Solitalea canadensis DSM 3403: one gene and its partner. Each later gene encodes a partner of the first gene's protein in a complex. Links are inferred from orthologs where the notes say so. Each region holds a gene or a part of one and is shown on either strand. Other genes may lie near its edges. The genes, in order: dnaB and dnaG.

The links.
Region 2: the proteins of dnaB (region 1) and dnaG are in contact, whole or in part, in a crystal structure (PDB 2R6A), measured with the Geobacillus stearothermophilus proteins. The link is inferred for Solitalea canadensis DSM 3403 from one-to-one orthologs. Residues at the interface, in WP_033016901.1 of Geobacillus stearothermophilus: Ser13, Glu15, Ala16, Gln18, Glu91, Leu92, Asp94, Ala95, Val96, Pro97, Thr98, Ala99, Ala100, Asn101, Tyr104, Tyr105, Ile108; in WP_049624496.1 of Geobacillus stearothermophilus: Lys456, Leu457, Leu458, Pro459, Ala460, Asn463, Ala464, Leu467, Leu535, Leu536, Ile537, Ala538, Gln544, Glu545, Asp548, Tyr549, His552.

What each region holds. Positions count from the first base shown.
Region 1 is NC_017770.1:2,269,917-2,276,760, reverse strand. Bases 3,351-6,217 are described here. They hold dnaB (replicative DNA helicase), read right to left. Parts: upstream 5,640-6,217; coding sequence 4,062-5,639; downstream 3,351-4,061. Other genes in these bases: rlmB (23S rRNA (guanosine(2251)-2'-O)-methyltransferase RlmB), read left to right, coding at 5,991-6,217; chrA (chromate efflux transporter), read left to right, coding at 3,351-3,879. Outside these bases: SOLCA_RS09360 (bifunctional nuclease family protein), read right to left, coding at 1-153; SOLCA_RS09355 (electron transfer flavoprotein subunit alpha/FixB family protein), read right to left, coding at 239-1,216; SOLCA_RS09350 (electron transfer flavoprotein subunit beta/FixA family protein), read right to left, coding at 1,383-2,120; SOLCA_RS09345 (tetratricopeptide repeat protein), read left to right, coding at 2,245-2,580; more of chrA, read left to right, coding at 2,674-3,350; more of rlmB, read left to right, coding at 6,218-6,749; SOLCA_RS09325 (mannose-1-phosphate guanylyltransferase), read right to left, coding at 6,827-6,844. UniProt on the Escherichia coli protein: The main replicative DNA helicase, it participates in initiation and elongation during chromosome replication. Travels ahead of the DNA replisome, separating dsDNA into templates for DNA synthesis.
Region 2 is NC_017770.1:4,663,732-4,670,661, forward strand. Bases 2,500-5,452 are described here. They hold dnaG (DNA primase), read left to right. Parts: upstream 2,500-2,980; coding sequence 2,981-4,924; downstream 4,925-5,452. Other genes in these bases: SOLCA_RS19615 (TolB family protein), read left to right, coding at 2,500-2,894; SOLCA_RS19625 (4'-phosphopantetheinyl transferase family protein), read right to left, coding at 4,926-5,452. Outside these bases: SOLCA_RS19605 (phytanoyl-CoA dioxygenase family protein), read left to right, coding at 59-805; SOLCA_RS19610 (hypothetical protein), read left to right, coding at 862-1,803; more of SOLCA_RS19615, read left to right, coding at 1,929-2,499; more of SOLCA_RS19625, read right to left, coding at 5,453-5,573; dcd (dCTP deaminase), read left to right, coding at 5,777-6,313; SOLCA_RS19635 (TonB-dependent receptor plug domain-containing protein), read left to right, coding at 6,545-6,930. UniProt on the Escherichia coli protein: RNA polymerase that catalyzes the synthesis of short RNA molecules used as primers for DNA polymerase during DNA replication.

The DNA of each region.
Region 1 (6,844 bases):
TTCAATCTCAATGGCAATCGCCTGAGCTTCAAATCCGCCAATGATAATAGGTAAACGACGACGACCATTAACTTCACCCATAACTAATGCATACGCCCCCGACTGGGTTTGGCTGTATGATAATCCTACAATATCAAGCTTAATCTTCTTCATTAATTAAAAAATGTCGTTCGGTGTTAAAAACCGAACGACACGCTAATATAGGATTTAGAATCCGAAATCAGTAAAAAATCTTGATTTACGCAGCGTCTTTCAGCTTTTTAACAGCCTCAATAATTTTAGGAACAACTTCAAAAGCATCGCCAACTATGCCATAATCAGCTACTTTGAAGAATGGAGCTTCAGGATCTTTGTTAATTACAACGATCACTTTTGAAGAACTCACACCTGCCAGATGCTGAATTGCACCTGAAATACCAATTGCAATATAAAGATTAGGGCTGATAGCAATACCAGTTTGTCCAACGTGCTCAGAGTGAGGTCTCCAGCCTGCATCTGATACAGGTTTTGAACATGCTGTTGCAGCTCCTAATAAGTTAGCCAATTCTTCAATCATTCCCCAGTTCTCCGGACCTTTTAATCCACGACCAGCGGAAACAACTAATTCAGCATCAGGTAAGGAGATCTTATCTGATGCGCGAACGATGTCTTTGATCATGATGCTAAAATCATTTTCAGCAGTAGATGCCGAGAAAGCTTCAATTGCTGGAGACTCAGCACGCTCAACAACTTTAAATGAGTTAGGAACCAATGAAATGATCTTAACATCAGAAGTTAATTCAACATGAGCAAATGCCTTACCAGAAAAAGCAGTTTTCTTAACAATAAATTTGCCACCACCCAATTCAGGTAATTCAACCGCACCATCAACTAAACCAGCTTCTAATTTTACCGCAATGCGAGGGGCAAGACCTTTTCCCGAAAAGCTTGCTGCAAGCACTACTATTTTAGAACCTTCTGCTTTTGCAGCCTGAGCTACAATGGATGCATAAGCTTGGTTAACAAAACTTTTTAATTTATCATTATTTACGAAAAGTACTTTTTGAGCACCATATTTGCCTAATTCAGCTAAAGATGCATCATCTACATTGCCAATAGAAAGAGCTGTTAAGCTTGTTCCTAATTGATTTGCAACCTCTTTTGCATAAGAAACTACTTCAAACGTTGATTTTTTGAATTTGCCATCGGCATTTTCAACATATACTAATACTGACATAGTCTTGTTAAATATAATTTTGGTTAGGATTTGAAGTAAGTAATAACAATTTATTTAGTTATCTAATCAAATCCAATGTTTTAAACAGTTTAATTTATTAACCAGATGTTAGAATTGTGTTGATAGGTAAGTCTCAAATCTTCAATCTAACATCTCATATCTTAATTTAGATCACTTTAGCTTCTGAATGTAATGCATCCACTAATTTAGCTGCATCGTCTGCTGCAATCATCTTAACCTGACCACGAGGAGCAGGGGTATCATAAGATTTTACTTCAGCAACTTTAGCGATTTCAACTGCTTCAATTACAGCTAATGGTTTGGTACGTGCCGACATAATTCCACGCATATTCGGGATTTTAGGTTCAGCAACACCTTCTGCACAGCTTGCAATAAATGGAAGAGGTGACTCGATAACTTCTTTTCCTCCTTCAATTTCACGCTCCAAAGTAGCTTTGTCACCCTCTACGGCTAATTTTTTAATGATAGAGATGGATGGAATTGATAAAAATTCACCAACCATGGCAGCCACCTGAGAACCGTTATAGTCAATTGACTCGCGTCCGGTTAAAATAAAGTCATAGCCACCGTCTTTAGCAACATTGGCAATTTGCTTAGCCACAAAGTAGGCATCACGAGGAGCTGCATTTACACGGATTGCATCATCTGCCCCAATAGCCAATGCTTTGCGTATAGTTGGTTCAGTTGAAGCATCCCCAACATTTATAACGGTTATCGTTCCTTTTCCACCTTCACAAAGCTCAATTGCACGTGCAAGGGCAATTTCATCATATGGATTAATGATATATTGCACACCAGCAGTATTGAATTGTGTATTGTTATCCGTAAAGGCTATTTTTGTTGTGGTGTCGGGAACGTTACTTATACAAACTAGTACTTTCATAATTATTATTTGATTGGTTTCTAAAATTCATTATGCATGCATACAAATATATAAAGCAAATTCAATTTTACTAATTTTGTAGACATTGATTTCGTAAAAATACCTAAAACCTTAGATTCTCAAAATGCAAAACACTCGTTTAGAGCAATTGAAACAATATTTATTGAATGAGCCTGATGATTCATTCCTAAAATACGCAATAGCAACCGAATATATTAAGCTTGATCAACTGGATGAGGCATTAAATTATTTTACAGAATTAGTAACTACCGATGAAAATTATGTAGGTACCTATTATCATTTGGGTAAACTTTATGAAAAACTAAGCAAAAAGGATGATGCAGAAGCTACCTATAAAAAAGGGTTAATGATTGCCAGAAAGGCTGGTAAAATGCATGCTGCAGCAGAATTGCAGCAGGCATTGAATTCGGTGTTGGGTTTAGATTATGAGGATGATTAATCCTTTAATCATTTCTATAATTGATTCTTTCTGATACATTTATACTAACGGTAATACGTTGATTAAATATTGACATCATTTAACAATACGATTTTGACCCCAAAAAAAAATCTTTTTCTTCGTGATGTACTTAAATATACATTAACTGCCTTTGGTGGGCCGCAGGTACACATGGCTTTAATGTTGCGAGAATTTGTGCAAAAACGAAATTATCTTACTGAAGAAGAATTATTGGAGTTAAATGCTCTTTGTCAGGTATTGCCCGGACCTGCATCAACACAGACAATTACGGCTATCGGATATAAAATAGGAGGGTTGTGGTTTGCCATTTTAACTTTTCTTATTTGGCTGTTGCCATCAGCAATTCTGATGGCTTTGGCTGCAATTCTTTTTGCTACTTATTCCTCAAAAATTGAGGTCCCTAAATTGCTTAAAATCATAGAACCTATGGCGCTGGGTTTTGTAGCCTATGCGGGGTATATTTTTGCCAGAAAAGTACTGAATAACAAGTTAACCATTTTGCTGGCCGTTGTTTCTCTTACTTGTTCGCTTTTGCTTAAAAATCCGCATGTATTTCCATTTATGTTTCCGGGTTTGATTTTTTTTGGTGGATACATTACTTCTAAAACTAATAAGAATTTAGAAGAACGGGATTTGGGTGAAAAATTGGTAATCAATGTAAATAAAAAGAAAGTGGCTTACTTCTTTGGTATCCTTATCTTTTTTGCATTGTTAGGTGCTTTAATCAATAGAACTTCATTCTTTAGTTTACCTGTCCGTTTGTTTGAGAACTTCTATCGTAATGGGGCATTGATATTCGGTGGCGGACAAGTGTTGATCCCGTACATGTACACGGAGTTCGTTGAGCTTAAAAAATACCTCACAACTCAGGAATTTCTTTCTGGTTATGCTTTACAACAGGTGATTCCTGGACCTGTTTTTTCCTTTAGTTCTTTTTTAGGAGGAATGGCCATGAAAAATGGAGGAATAGGGGGGCAACTTTTGGGAAGTTTAGCAGCAGTGTTAGGTATAAATTTACCCGGATTGATCTTGATATTGTTCATTGTTCCATTCTGGAATGATCTTAAGAAGATCACACGTATCAAGAATTCACTAGTTGGAGTAAACGCTGTTTCTGTTGGTTTTGTAGTTGCAGCTTTTTTCCTTCTTTTAAAACCTATCGGAATAAATTATTTCTCAATAGGTATAATTGTAGTCACATTTTGTTTGTTAAGGTTCACAAAAATACCCGCAGCCATTATTATGTTCAGCGGGCTTATATTAAGCTTTTTAATATAGCTATTAGCTTATAGCAGTTAGCTTTTAGCTACTTGTCGAGTGGCAAAATTTAATAACTGATACCTAACTACCATTTTAGGTATTGGCTTTTAGTTTGTTAGCCTTTACGACTGATTAATCCTAATGGCTATTTGCTTTTATTCTTTAGTTTTTTTTACAGAGAGTTAATGCTAATAGACAACCTAAAATGGTGCAAAATCATCATTACCATCATCGAACTCATTCATTTTAGACGGACGGATAATAAAGTTCTGAGGACGTTCATCATCAAAACCGGCAGAAGGTGTTAAGCCTGAAGCGGCATTTAGATTAGCTGAATCAAAGCCGCCAAAATCAAAGTTATCTGGGTCAAGATCCTGGTATTTGATGTATTTACCAACGAATTTCAATGGAACGTTCTCTAATGAACCGTTACGGTGTTTAGCAATAATAACTTCTGCTACCCCCGCAGTTGAACGACCGCTTTCATCCTGAGTAAATCCATAATATTCCGGACGATATAAGAACAATACCATGTCGGCATCCTGTTCAATAGATCCAGATTCACGCAAGTCAGAAAGCATAGGTTTTTTATCACCACCACGTGTTTCTACTGCACGGCTTAACTGAGAAAGTGCAATTACCGGAACATTCAGTTCTTTGGCAATACCTTTTAATGCCCTGGAAATACCACTGATCTCTTGCTCACGGTTACCTTTTGCATCACCTGAACCATGCATCAGCTGAAGATAATCGATTACGATCATTTGGATACCGTACTGTTGTTTCATACGACGAACTTTAGCACGTAATTCAAATACGTTTAAGCCAGGTGTATCGTCAATATAGATAGGAGCTTCAGCAAGTTTACCAACTTTAGAATGAAGTTGTTGCCATTCATGCTGAGCCAAATTTCCTTTCTTAAGTTTTTCGGCCTCTAATTCCGCTTCTCCTGCAATCAAACGGTTTACTAACTGTACCGATGACATCTCCAGGGAAAATACAGCCACAGGGAAGTTAAAGCCTACTGCGGCGTTTCTAACAGCACTCAGGATGAATGCCGTTTTACCCATTGCTGGACGAGCTGCAATAATTACTAAGTCAGATTTTTGCCAACCGGATGTAACACGGTCTAAGGCGGTAAAACCAGAAGGTACCCCGGTTAAACCATCCGTTTTATCTTTGAGTTTCTCAATTTCAATAACAGCTTTTTTAACAAGATCTGCCATGTTTTCGGCATTTCTTCTTAAGTTACCTTCCGTAATTTTGAAAAGATCACCTTCTGCTTTATCTAATAACTCAAAAATATCAGTAGTGTCCTCATAAGCCATATTTACCGTTTCAGTTGAAATTTCAATCAACTGACGTTGCAAATATTTCTGAGCAACGATACGAGCATGAAACTCTATGTTTGCAGCCGAAGCCACTCGATTAGTTAGTTCCGTAATGTAAAAAGCTCCACCAACCATTTCTAAATCACCACTTTTACGTAATTGATTAGTAACAGTTAAAATATCTACAGGAGAGGACTCGCTGTACAAGTCCATAATGGCTTTAAATATCTTTTGGTGAGCGTCTTTGTAAAAAATCTCAGGACGAAGGAATTCAATAACTGATGTTAGTGCATTTTTTTCGATCATAATTGATCCTAAAACTGCTTCTTCCAATTCAACAGCCTGAGGAGGTAATTTACCGCCAATAAGCTGTGCAGGGCTTTTTCTTCCTGTGGAGCGTCTGTCAGTTTTAGAACGTGAATTGGAATCGAAATTATCAGTACTCATATTGATGAAGTAGATATTTTTAGTTATTGAGCTCGCAAATATATTTACTTAATCTTTAAGGTGTCTTTTGACTTTTGAACAGACATTTTGCTTTTATTAAATCTACCTGATAACGAGCAATGTATGAAATCAGAGTTATTAACATTGTTTGTTAATAAGTGGAATAATTGACAATAAAAGGTTAGATAATGATCTAGTTTTCAATTTTTTTGATGGAGATTGATGGCTGTGGATAATTATTTTTTTGTGGAAAACGTGAAAATGCAAAGCATTTTAGCCTTAAAAAATGTTTAAAATTTAAATGGCAGATATTCAGATATTAAAAGAATTGATTCGTAGTTTTGCTGTCCTATGAGAGATTTTGGCACTGCTAAAAAAGAAAGCAACGAACTTGTGTTTGGCATTCGTGCTGTAATTGAGGCAATTACAGCTGGCAAAGAAATTGAGAGCCTGTATATTCAAAAAGGATTGACTGGAAATCTTTTTGCAGAATTACGATTAGTAATAGCAGAATACAATATTCCGTTCCAGTCGGTGCCTGTTGAAAAGCTTAACCGCTTAACAACAAAGAACCATCAAGGGGTTGTTGCATACATATCTCCAATTGTTTATCATAAAACAGAACATATTGTTCCAGATATCTATGCTGCAGGAAAAACACCTTTGTTATTGGTATTAGACAGGGTAACTGATGTTAGAAATTTTGGAGCCATTGTAAGAACTGCGGAATGTATGGGTGTAGATGCCGTTATTGTTCCTGCGAGAGGTTCGGCGCAAGTTAATCCGGATGCAGTAAAAACATCAGCCGGTGCAATTTTCAGAGTTCCGATTTGTCGTGAAATGAAATTAAAGGATACGTTGGAGTTCCTTAAAGATTCTGGAATTCAGTTGGTAGCTTGTACAGAGAAAACTGATAATGTATTGGCAGACGTGGATTATACGGGCCCAACGGCAATAATAATGGGATCTGAGGAAGATGGAATATCACCGGAGTATATGAAGTACTGTGATGCAAAAGCCAAAATTCCAATGTTTGGGGATATTGCTTCGTTTAACGTTTCTGTATCTGCAGGGATAATTTTATACGAAGCGATACGACAAAGAAAATAAATTTATTACGGGTTTCGAGTTACGTGTTGTGAATTAAATAGTTAATCCGAAATACGTAACCCGCAATCCGTAATTTTTTAAATATACTTTTCGCC
Region 2 (6,930 bases), 2.4 Mb from region 1 along the record:
TGCTCCATGTTGTTATTTAAATAACAACAGATATTTTTGAACTAATAATAAAATCGATATGAACTTAGCGCGGTCTAAAAGAGAAATTGCTGAAAATGGCTTTACCATTATTAATGATGTATTTACGCCAGAGGAAGTTAGTGTTATTCTTCACCTAATTACCTGGGCAGATACCGCTAAAGATACGTTCAGAAAATCGGATGATCTTTTTGCCATCAGGCAGTTTCTAAAAGAAGTGCCCGATGTAGCGGGTACAATCTTATCGGAGAAACTTAGGATGCTGATTAAAGAATTATTTGGTCCGGAGTATTTCCCTGTAAAATCTATTTATTTCGATAAACCGAAGCAATCTAATTGGTTTGTAGCTTATCATCAGGACTTAACCATATCTGTTGAGCATAAAGTGGAAGTTGAAGGTTTTGGCCCCTGGACGGTTAAGCAAAATCAGTTTGCTGTTCAGCCTCCATTGTCAATTTTGGAAAATATTTTTACCTTTCGAATACATCTGGACGACACCGATGAAGGAAACGGTGCATTAAAAGTTGTTCCTGGTTCACACGCAAAAGGTATTTACCGCCCTGAAACAATAGATTGGACGGTAGAGAAAGAAGTATTTTGTAATGTGCAAAAAGGTGGTATAATGATTATGCGGCCGTTATTATTGCATGCTTCAAACAGAACAACTACTGATCACCAACGCAGGGTAGTGCATATTGAATTTAGCGATAAAAAATTGCCAGTGCCCCTAAAATGGGCTGAGTTATTGACTAATGATTGTGATAATGAAGTTGCAATCAGCCGTTAACCACTAATTAACCTTAACTTCGCCTTCGCTTTTTAAAGACACATTTACAATTTTTCATGAAGAGATTAGCGTTTGTAATTATATTATTAAGTATTGGAAGCTCTTTGTTGGCCCAGGAACGAAAGCCTAAAAGATCGACTAAAGAATTGAATCCAGATACACTGTTAAATTTTCAACTAGACTCTGCAATTACTGTTACAGGAAAATATGGATTAAATGTTGATGATTTCATTAATGAGATATTAAATGACAGCGTTTTTTACCAAGGGTTTAAAAAAACAAAGAATTACAGTTTTTATGCTGAAAATGATGTTATAACCTTCGATAAGAAATCCCGCAGAAATGCTCATATCTATAAAAAGATTTATCACGATCAAAGCGGACCGAAATATAAACAGGTTGTATTAAGCAAAGTGGATAGTGGCGAGGTATTTAAGAGAAACGGCAAGTATGAGCTTTATACAGTACAGATGTTCAGCTATATTTTTGAAAACATGAAAAGTACGGAGTTCGGTGGTGAGGTTGGAAAAGGGGAGAAAGGTGAAGAAGGTTACAAAGACAAACTGAAAACGTTGATATTTAGTCCGGGAAAACCGGTAAAGGGTGTGCCGTTGGTAAGTGGAAAAACAGCCATTTTTGAACCCGACATGCGTGAATATTATGACTATAAGTTCTTTAGTGGAACCTACATGGGAAATATTCCGGTTTACAGATTTAAATGCATCGTAAAGCCTCAGTATAAAAATACCAGTAAAGTAATGATCAATGAACTGACAACCATTTTCGATAAGCGTAATTTTCAGATACTGGGTCGCTACATTGATATGAGTTATGACAATTTTGCCTTCAGTTTTGATGTTAAAATGAACATTGAGATGAATTATTTTGGTGATGATCTGCTGCCGGTCAATATAAGTTATAACGGAAACTGGGATGTTCCTTTCAAAAAGAAAGAAATAGCTGCCTTTAATGTTAAACATTACGGTTATAAGAAATAAGGTAAAAGTTAAATCAGTTTCAATCCTAAAACCCTCATTTTACCGTTAAAATCCATATTCTCGGAAAGGTATTTTGTTGATACAAGGTAAATCAGTATTTTAAGTTTTGAGTACTGATTAAACGCATGAAACAGTTTGTCTTCTTAGTTTTATTTCTATTGCTGTTGCCTTTTTGTGCTAAACTGAGTTTTGCTCAGGGAGAGGTTGATACTCGCACTAAGCTGAATTTCTTGTTTACATCTTCCCGGAGTGGAAAACAGGAAATTTGGAAGAAAGAGAATGGCGTTTATACGCAGCTTACGAAAGAAAAAAAACAAGAAAGTTGGAGAGCCAGAATATCCCCTGACGGCAAAAAGGTGCTGTTTTATAGATCTCCATCCGGAAGTTTTAGTAATACAACAGAAAAGGCCTCCTTGTGGGTAATGAATATTGATGGCTCAGAGCAAACCCTTTTGATAAAACAAGGCGATAATGGTTGGGTTGAACAATCGGGTGCAAACTGGTCGCCTGATGGCCAAAAAATCATTATGGCTGTTGCTGTCGAAAAGAATGGCCCGTTAACTATAATGGTTACGGATAATCAAGGGAAAAATCCTCAACAATTAATTAAACGTAAGGGCTATTTTGCAGATCCTGCATTTTCACCTGATGGCAATTGGATAGCCTATGTTGCCTGGCCCGAAGATTATATTGGAACCAGCCTTGGTCATTTAGAGATTTTTGTGATGAAGGCTGATGGTTCAGAAGAAACCCGCTTAACGTATGATGAGTTTCGGGATCATGATCCAGCCTGGTCGTTAGACAGCAAAATGTTAGTATTCGAAACAGCTACCCGTCCTGGGAATATTATTGTTGGAAAATGGGGAATCAGGACGATGCCAATAGCCGCAGAAGAACCTAAAAATGTCGTGTTCAACGAAGCTGTTAATTTAATGCCGCAATGGTTGCCGGGAAGAAACGGGTTAATATTCCAACAAGTGACTTACCTTAAGAACCGGGCTCAGTTATTAATTGTTAATACTGACGGAAGTAACCCCATACCTATCACAGATGGGAAGTATGACGATAAAGAAGTAAATCTTCTTCCTTGATTTTACCAGCTTTTTCAAAAAACTTAGCACCTTTGTGCATTGATTGCATGAGCAATTAATGTTTACTACTTACAAAAAATACTGGATTGATAACGAGAGAAACGATAGATAGGATCATGGACGCCGTCGACATTGTTGAGGTGATCGGCGAATTTGTGCATCTTAAAAAACGAGGGGCAAATTACGTTGGCTTAAGCCCTTTTGCCAACGAAAAAACACCATCGTTCACTGTTTCTCCCGTAAAACAGATCTTCAAAGACTTTAGTACCGGAAAAGGTGGAAGTGCGGTTACGTTCCTGATGGAATTGGAGAAATTCAGTTATCCTGAAGCACTAAAATGGCTGGCAGATAAGTACCAGATTGAGGTTGAAGAAATCAAAAAGAAGGAGAATTCTCCGGAAAATGATGAACGAGAAAGTCTTTTTATCGTTAATGAATTTGCCCGTAATTTCTTTGCACAAAATTTATTAGAACGGGAAGAAGGCATCAACATCGGACAAAGCTATTTTAAGGAGCGTGGATTCAGGGAAGAGACTTTGCAAAAGTTTCAATTGGGTTATTGTCTGGATAAATGGGACGACTTTACTCAATCGGCATTAAAAGCAGGTTATAATGAGGAATACCTGGTAACAACGGGCCTAACCATAAAAAAAGAGGACGGAAAAACCTTTGACCGCTATAAAGGTCGTGTGATTTTTCCCATCCATAGCTTAACTGGTCGAGTTATTGGATTTGGTGGGCGCGTTTTAAAAACAGACAGCAAGACTGCCAAATATGTAAACTCACCAGAGTCGCTGATCTACCATAAAAGTCAAACACTTTATGGGATTTATTTTGCTAAGAATAAGATCCGCGATGAAGGCAACTGTTTTCTTGCTGAAGGTTATACAGATGTAATTTCCCTACATCAATCGGGTATTGAAAACACCGTCGCCTCCTCTGGAACATCCTTAACGGTTGAACAGATCCGTTTAATCAATCGTTTTACGAAAAATGTAACCATTCTTTTCGATGGAGATGCGGCAGGGATCAAAGCTTCCTTAAGAGGCATTGATATGATCCTTGAGGAAGGATTGAATGTTAAGATCGTTCTTTTTCCTGATGGTCATGACCCTGACTCCTTTGTGAAATCAGTAGGTGGAACCGCTTTTCGTGAATATGTTAAGGAAAAGCAACAGGACTTTATTCTCTTTAAAACTTCCATCTTACTCCAAGATGCTCAGAAGGATCCGTTGAAACGGGCTGAAGTTATCCGGGATATTATTGAGAGTATTGCTAAAATTCCGGATACCATAAAAGCGTCAGTCTTTGTTTCCGAAACCAGCCGATTATTGCAAATGGATGAGGCCATTTTAATGGCTGAATTAAATAAGCTGAAACTTAAAGGAGCTAAAAACAAAGAGAAGGAAAAGGAGAAAGAGAGTACGCTGCCTCCATATGATCCCTCCTTTGGTTATCCGCCAGAATTGCATGGTTTAATAGATATTGAACCGGAACCTGAAATCGCTGCCGACAATGATGATCCGCAGGAGCAGGAAATAATTCGCATGTTGATTACCTATGGGAACGAGATCTGGGAAGAGGAAACAACCATCGCTCAGTTTTTGATTGAAGCCATAGATGATATTGAATTTGGAAACCGATTGTTTGCCACAGTTTTTGAAGAAGCAAAGTTTAAATCTGGCGAAGGCGAATTAATCGACGATCGCTTTTTTATTCACCATCCCAATAATCAAATACGTGACCTTGCCGCAACGTTGTTAAGCTCGCCGCATGCACTAAGTGAGAATTGGGAGAAAATGCACGAAATCGAGGTTCCTGACGAACGGACGAAATTAAAACAAGCTATTCTGAGTCCTATCTATCATATTAAAATGCGAAAAGTAATGCGCTTGATAAAGGAAAATCAGGAAAAACTTAAGGATGCCAAAACGGACGACGAGATCATTGAAATTCAAACGATGCACGTTCAACTGAAACAAGTGGAAAAATCCATTGCCTCAGAATTAGGAGCAGTGATCATTAAATAGCTCAAACCTTATCTGAACTTACATAGGCCAGCATGTATTCTTCAAACTCCTGGTAATGTATTTCAAAATCAGCATCGCAGTTGTTGAAAAGTATATTGGCTTGAACTACTCCTTGCGAATTAAATTTAAAGGGTTTAAGTCTGATATTTTCTTGCAGACTCACTCCCTTTCGTCCATAGAGTTTGTACACAGCTTCTTTTGCAGCCCAACATGCATATAGATGTTTCACTTTTTGGTTTGGATCAATAAATTCTTGTTCCTCAGCGCTCAAGAACTTCTTCTCCACTTTTAATATCTTGTCTTTTACCAATTCGATATCAATTCCCACTTTTTTGTTCTTGCTGATCATTACAGCGGCATAATCAAATGAATGACTTAATGAAAAGTGATGAGGAAGATTTACCAAAAAAGGTTTGTGGTGTTCATCTAACCCGGTTTTAATGAAATCGGGCGTGTTAATCAGATTACGTAATAATACACGACTGCTTAACCAATGCAATTCTCGTTTTCCTTTGCCCAAACTTTCATAAACGGCCTTTTCCGTTTCATCTAACTTAAGTTTTGAATAAAGCAGCTCGGCCGGTTCTTCAATCTTCCAAACAGCAAATTCGGTGTCGGTATCAAGGATCTTATGGAGTGTTATTGGCATTGTTTGTTAGTATTACGAGTTGCGGGTTACGAGTTATAGGTTAAAAAGATACACTTTAATTAACTCAAATTATTCTTAATCTACTGTTAGATTTGAGATGAATTATTCCCTTTAATAACTGGTATCTTGGTTTAATTGTTCAGTTTTAACGCTCGGTACGAAATAATAAAAAAAAACTATATTAGCCCACAAAACTCTCATAAATGATTCTTTCTGACAAACGCATTCTCGAAGAAATAGAAAAAGGAACGATTGTAATTGAACCGTACGATCGCAAGTACTTAGGAACAAATTCATATGATGTTCATTTAGGTAAATACCTGGCAACTTATAAGAATCGTGAGCTGGATGCCCGTAAACATAACGAAGTTGAGCACTTTGAGATACCTGAAGAGGGATTTGTGTTGCAACCTAATACACTATATCTGGGTGTAACGCTGGAATATACCGAAACACATGCTCATGTACCTTTTTTGGAAGGTAAATCTAGCACCGGCCGTTTAGGTATCGACATTCATGCAACGGCGGGAAAAGGCGACGTGGGTTTCTGTAATACATGGACGCTGGAAATATCATGTGCACAACCGGTTCGTATATATGCCGGAATGCCAATTGGCCAGTTGATTTATTTTGTAGTGGAAGGTGATGTGGAGAATTTTTACAATAAAAAACAAAATGCAAAATATACAGATCGAACCGTTAAACCGGTAGAATCTATGATGTGGAAAAACAGCTTTTAGTGTTAAATCACTAAAAGCCGTTTTATTTTCTTGATAAACTTGTAAAACTTTATTGTACAGAGTTTTATAATGTTTTTTTTACACTACAACATTTCCCTTCCTGCTTTATTTTTCGTAAATTTTAATTAAGAAATAAGTGATTTAACTTATGGTTTCGAATAACCATGGTTTTTTCCTCTATTCCTGATAGCTCTTGTCAATTCATACGTACTTTTTACTAACCCGTTGACTATGAAAAGGACCCTCTTCTCTGTTTTGTCACTAGCTGGTTTAGCGATCTTAGCTATTGCTTTCCATGTACCAAGCGATGGTGATCCGTTGATCAAAAAAATTGCTAAAAATCTTGAGGAGCTTTACCTGAAAACTCCACAGGAGAAAATATACATTCATTTTGATAAGCCCTATTATGCGGCCGGCGATGATATGTTTTTTAAGGCATACCTGGTTAATGCAAATGATAACACCCCCTCCGAACTGAGTAGGATCATTTATGTGGATATTTTGAACGGAGAGGAACACGTAGTGAAGCAATTACTACTAAAGAAGGACCGCGGTGAGTTTAATGGAACGGTGAAGCTTACAGATTCATTGGCTGAAGGTACTTACCGGCTTCGTGC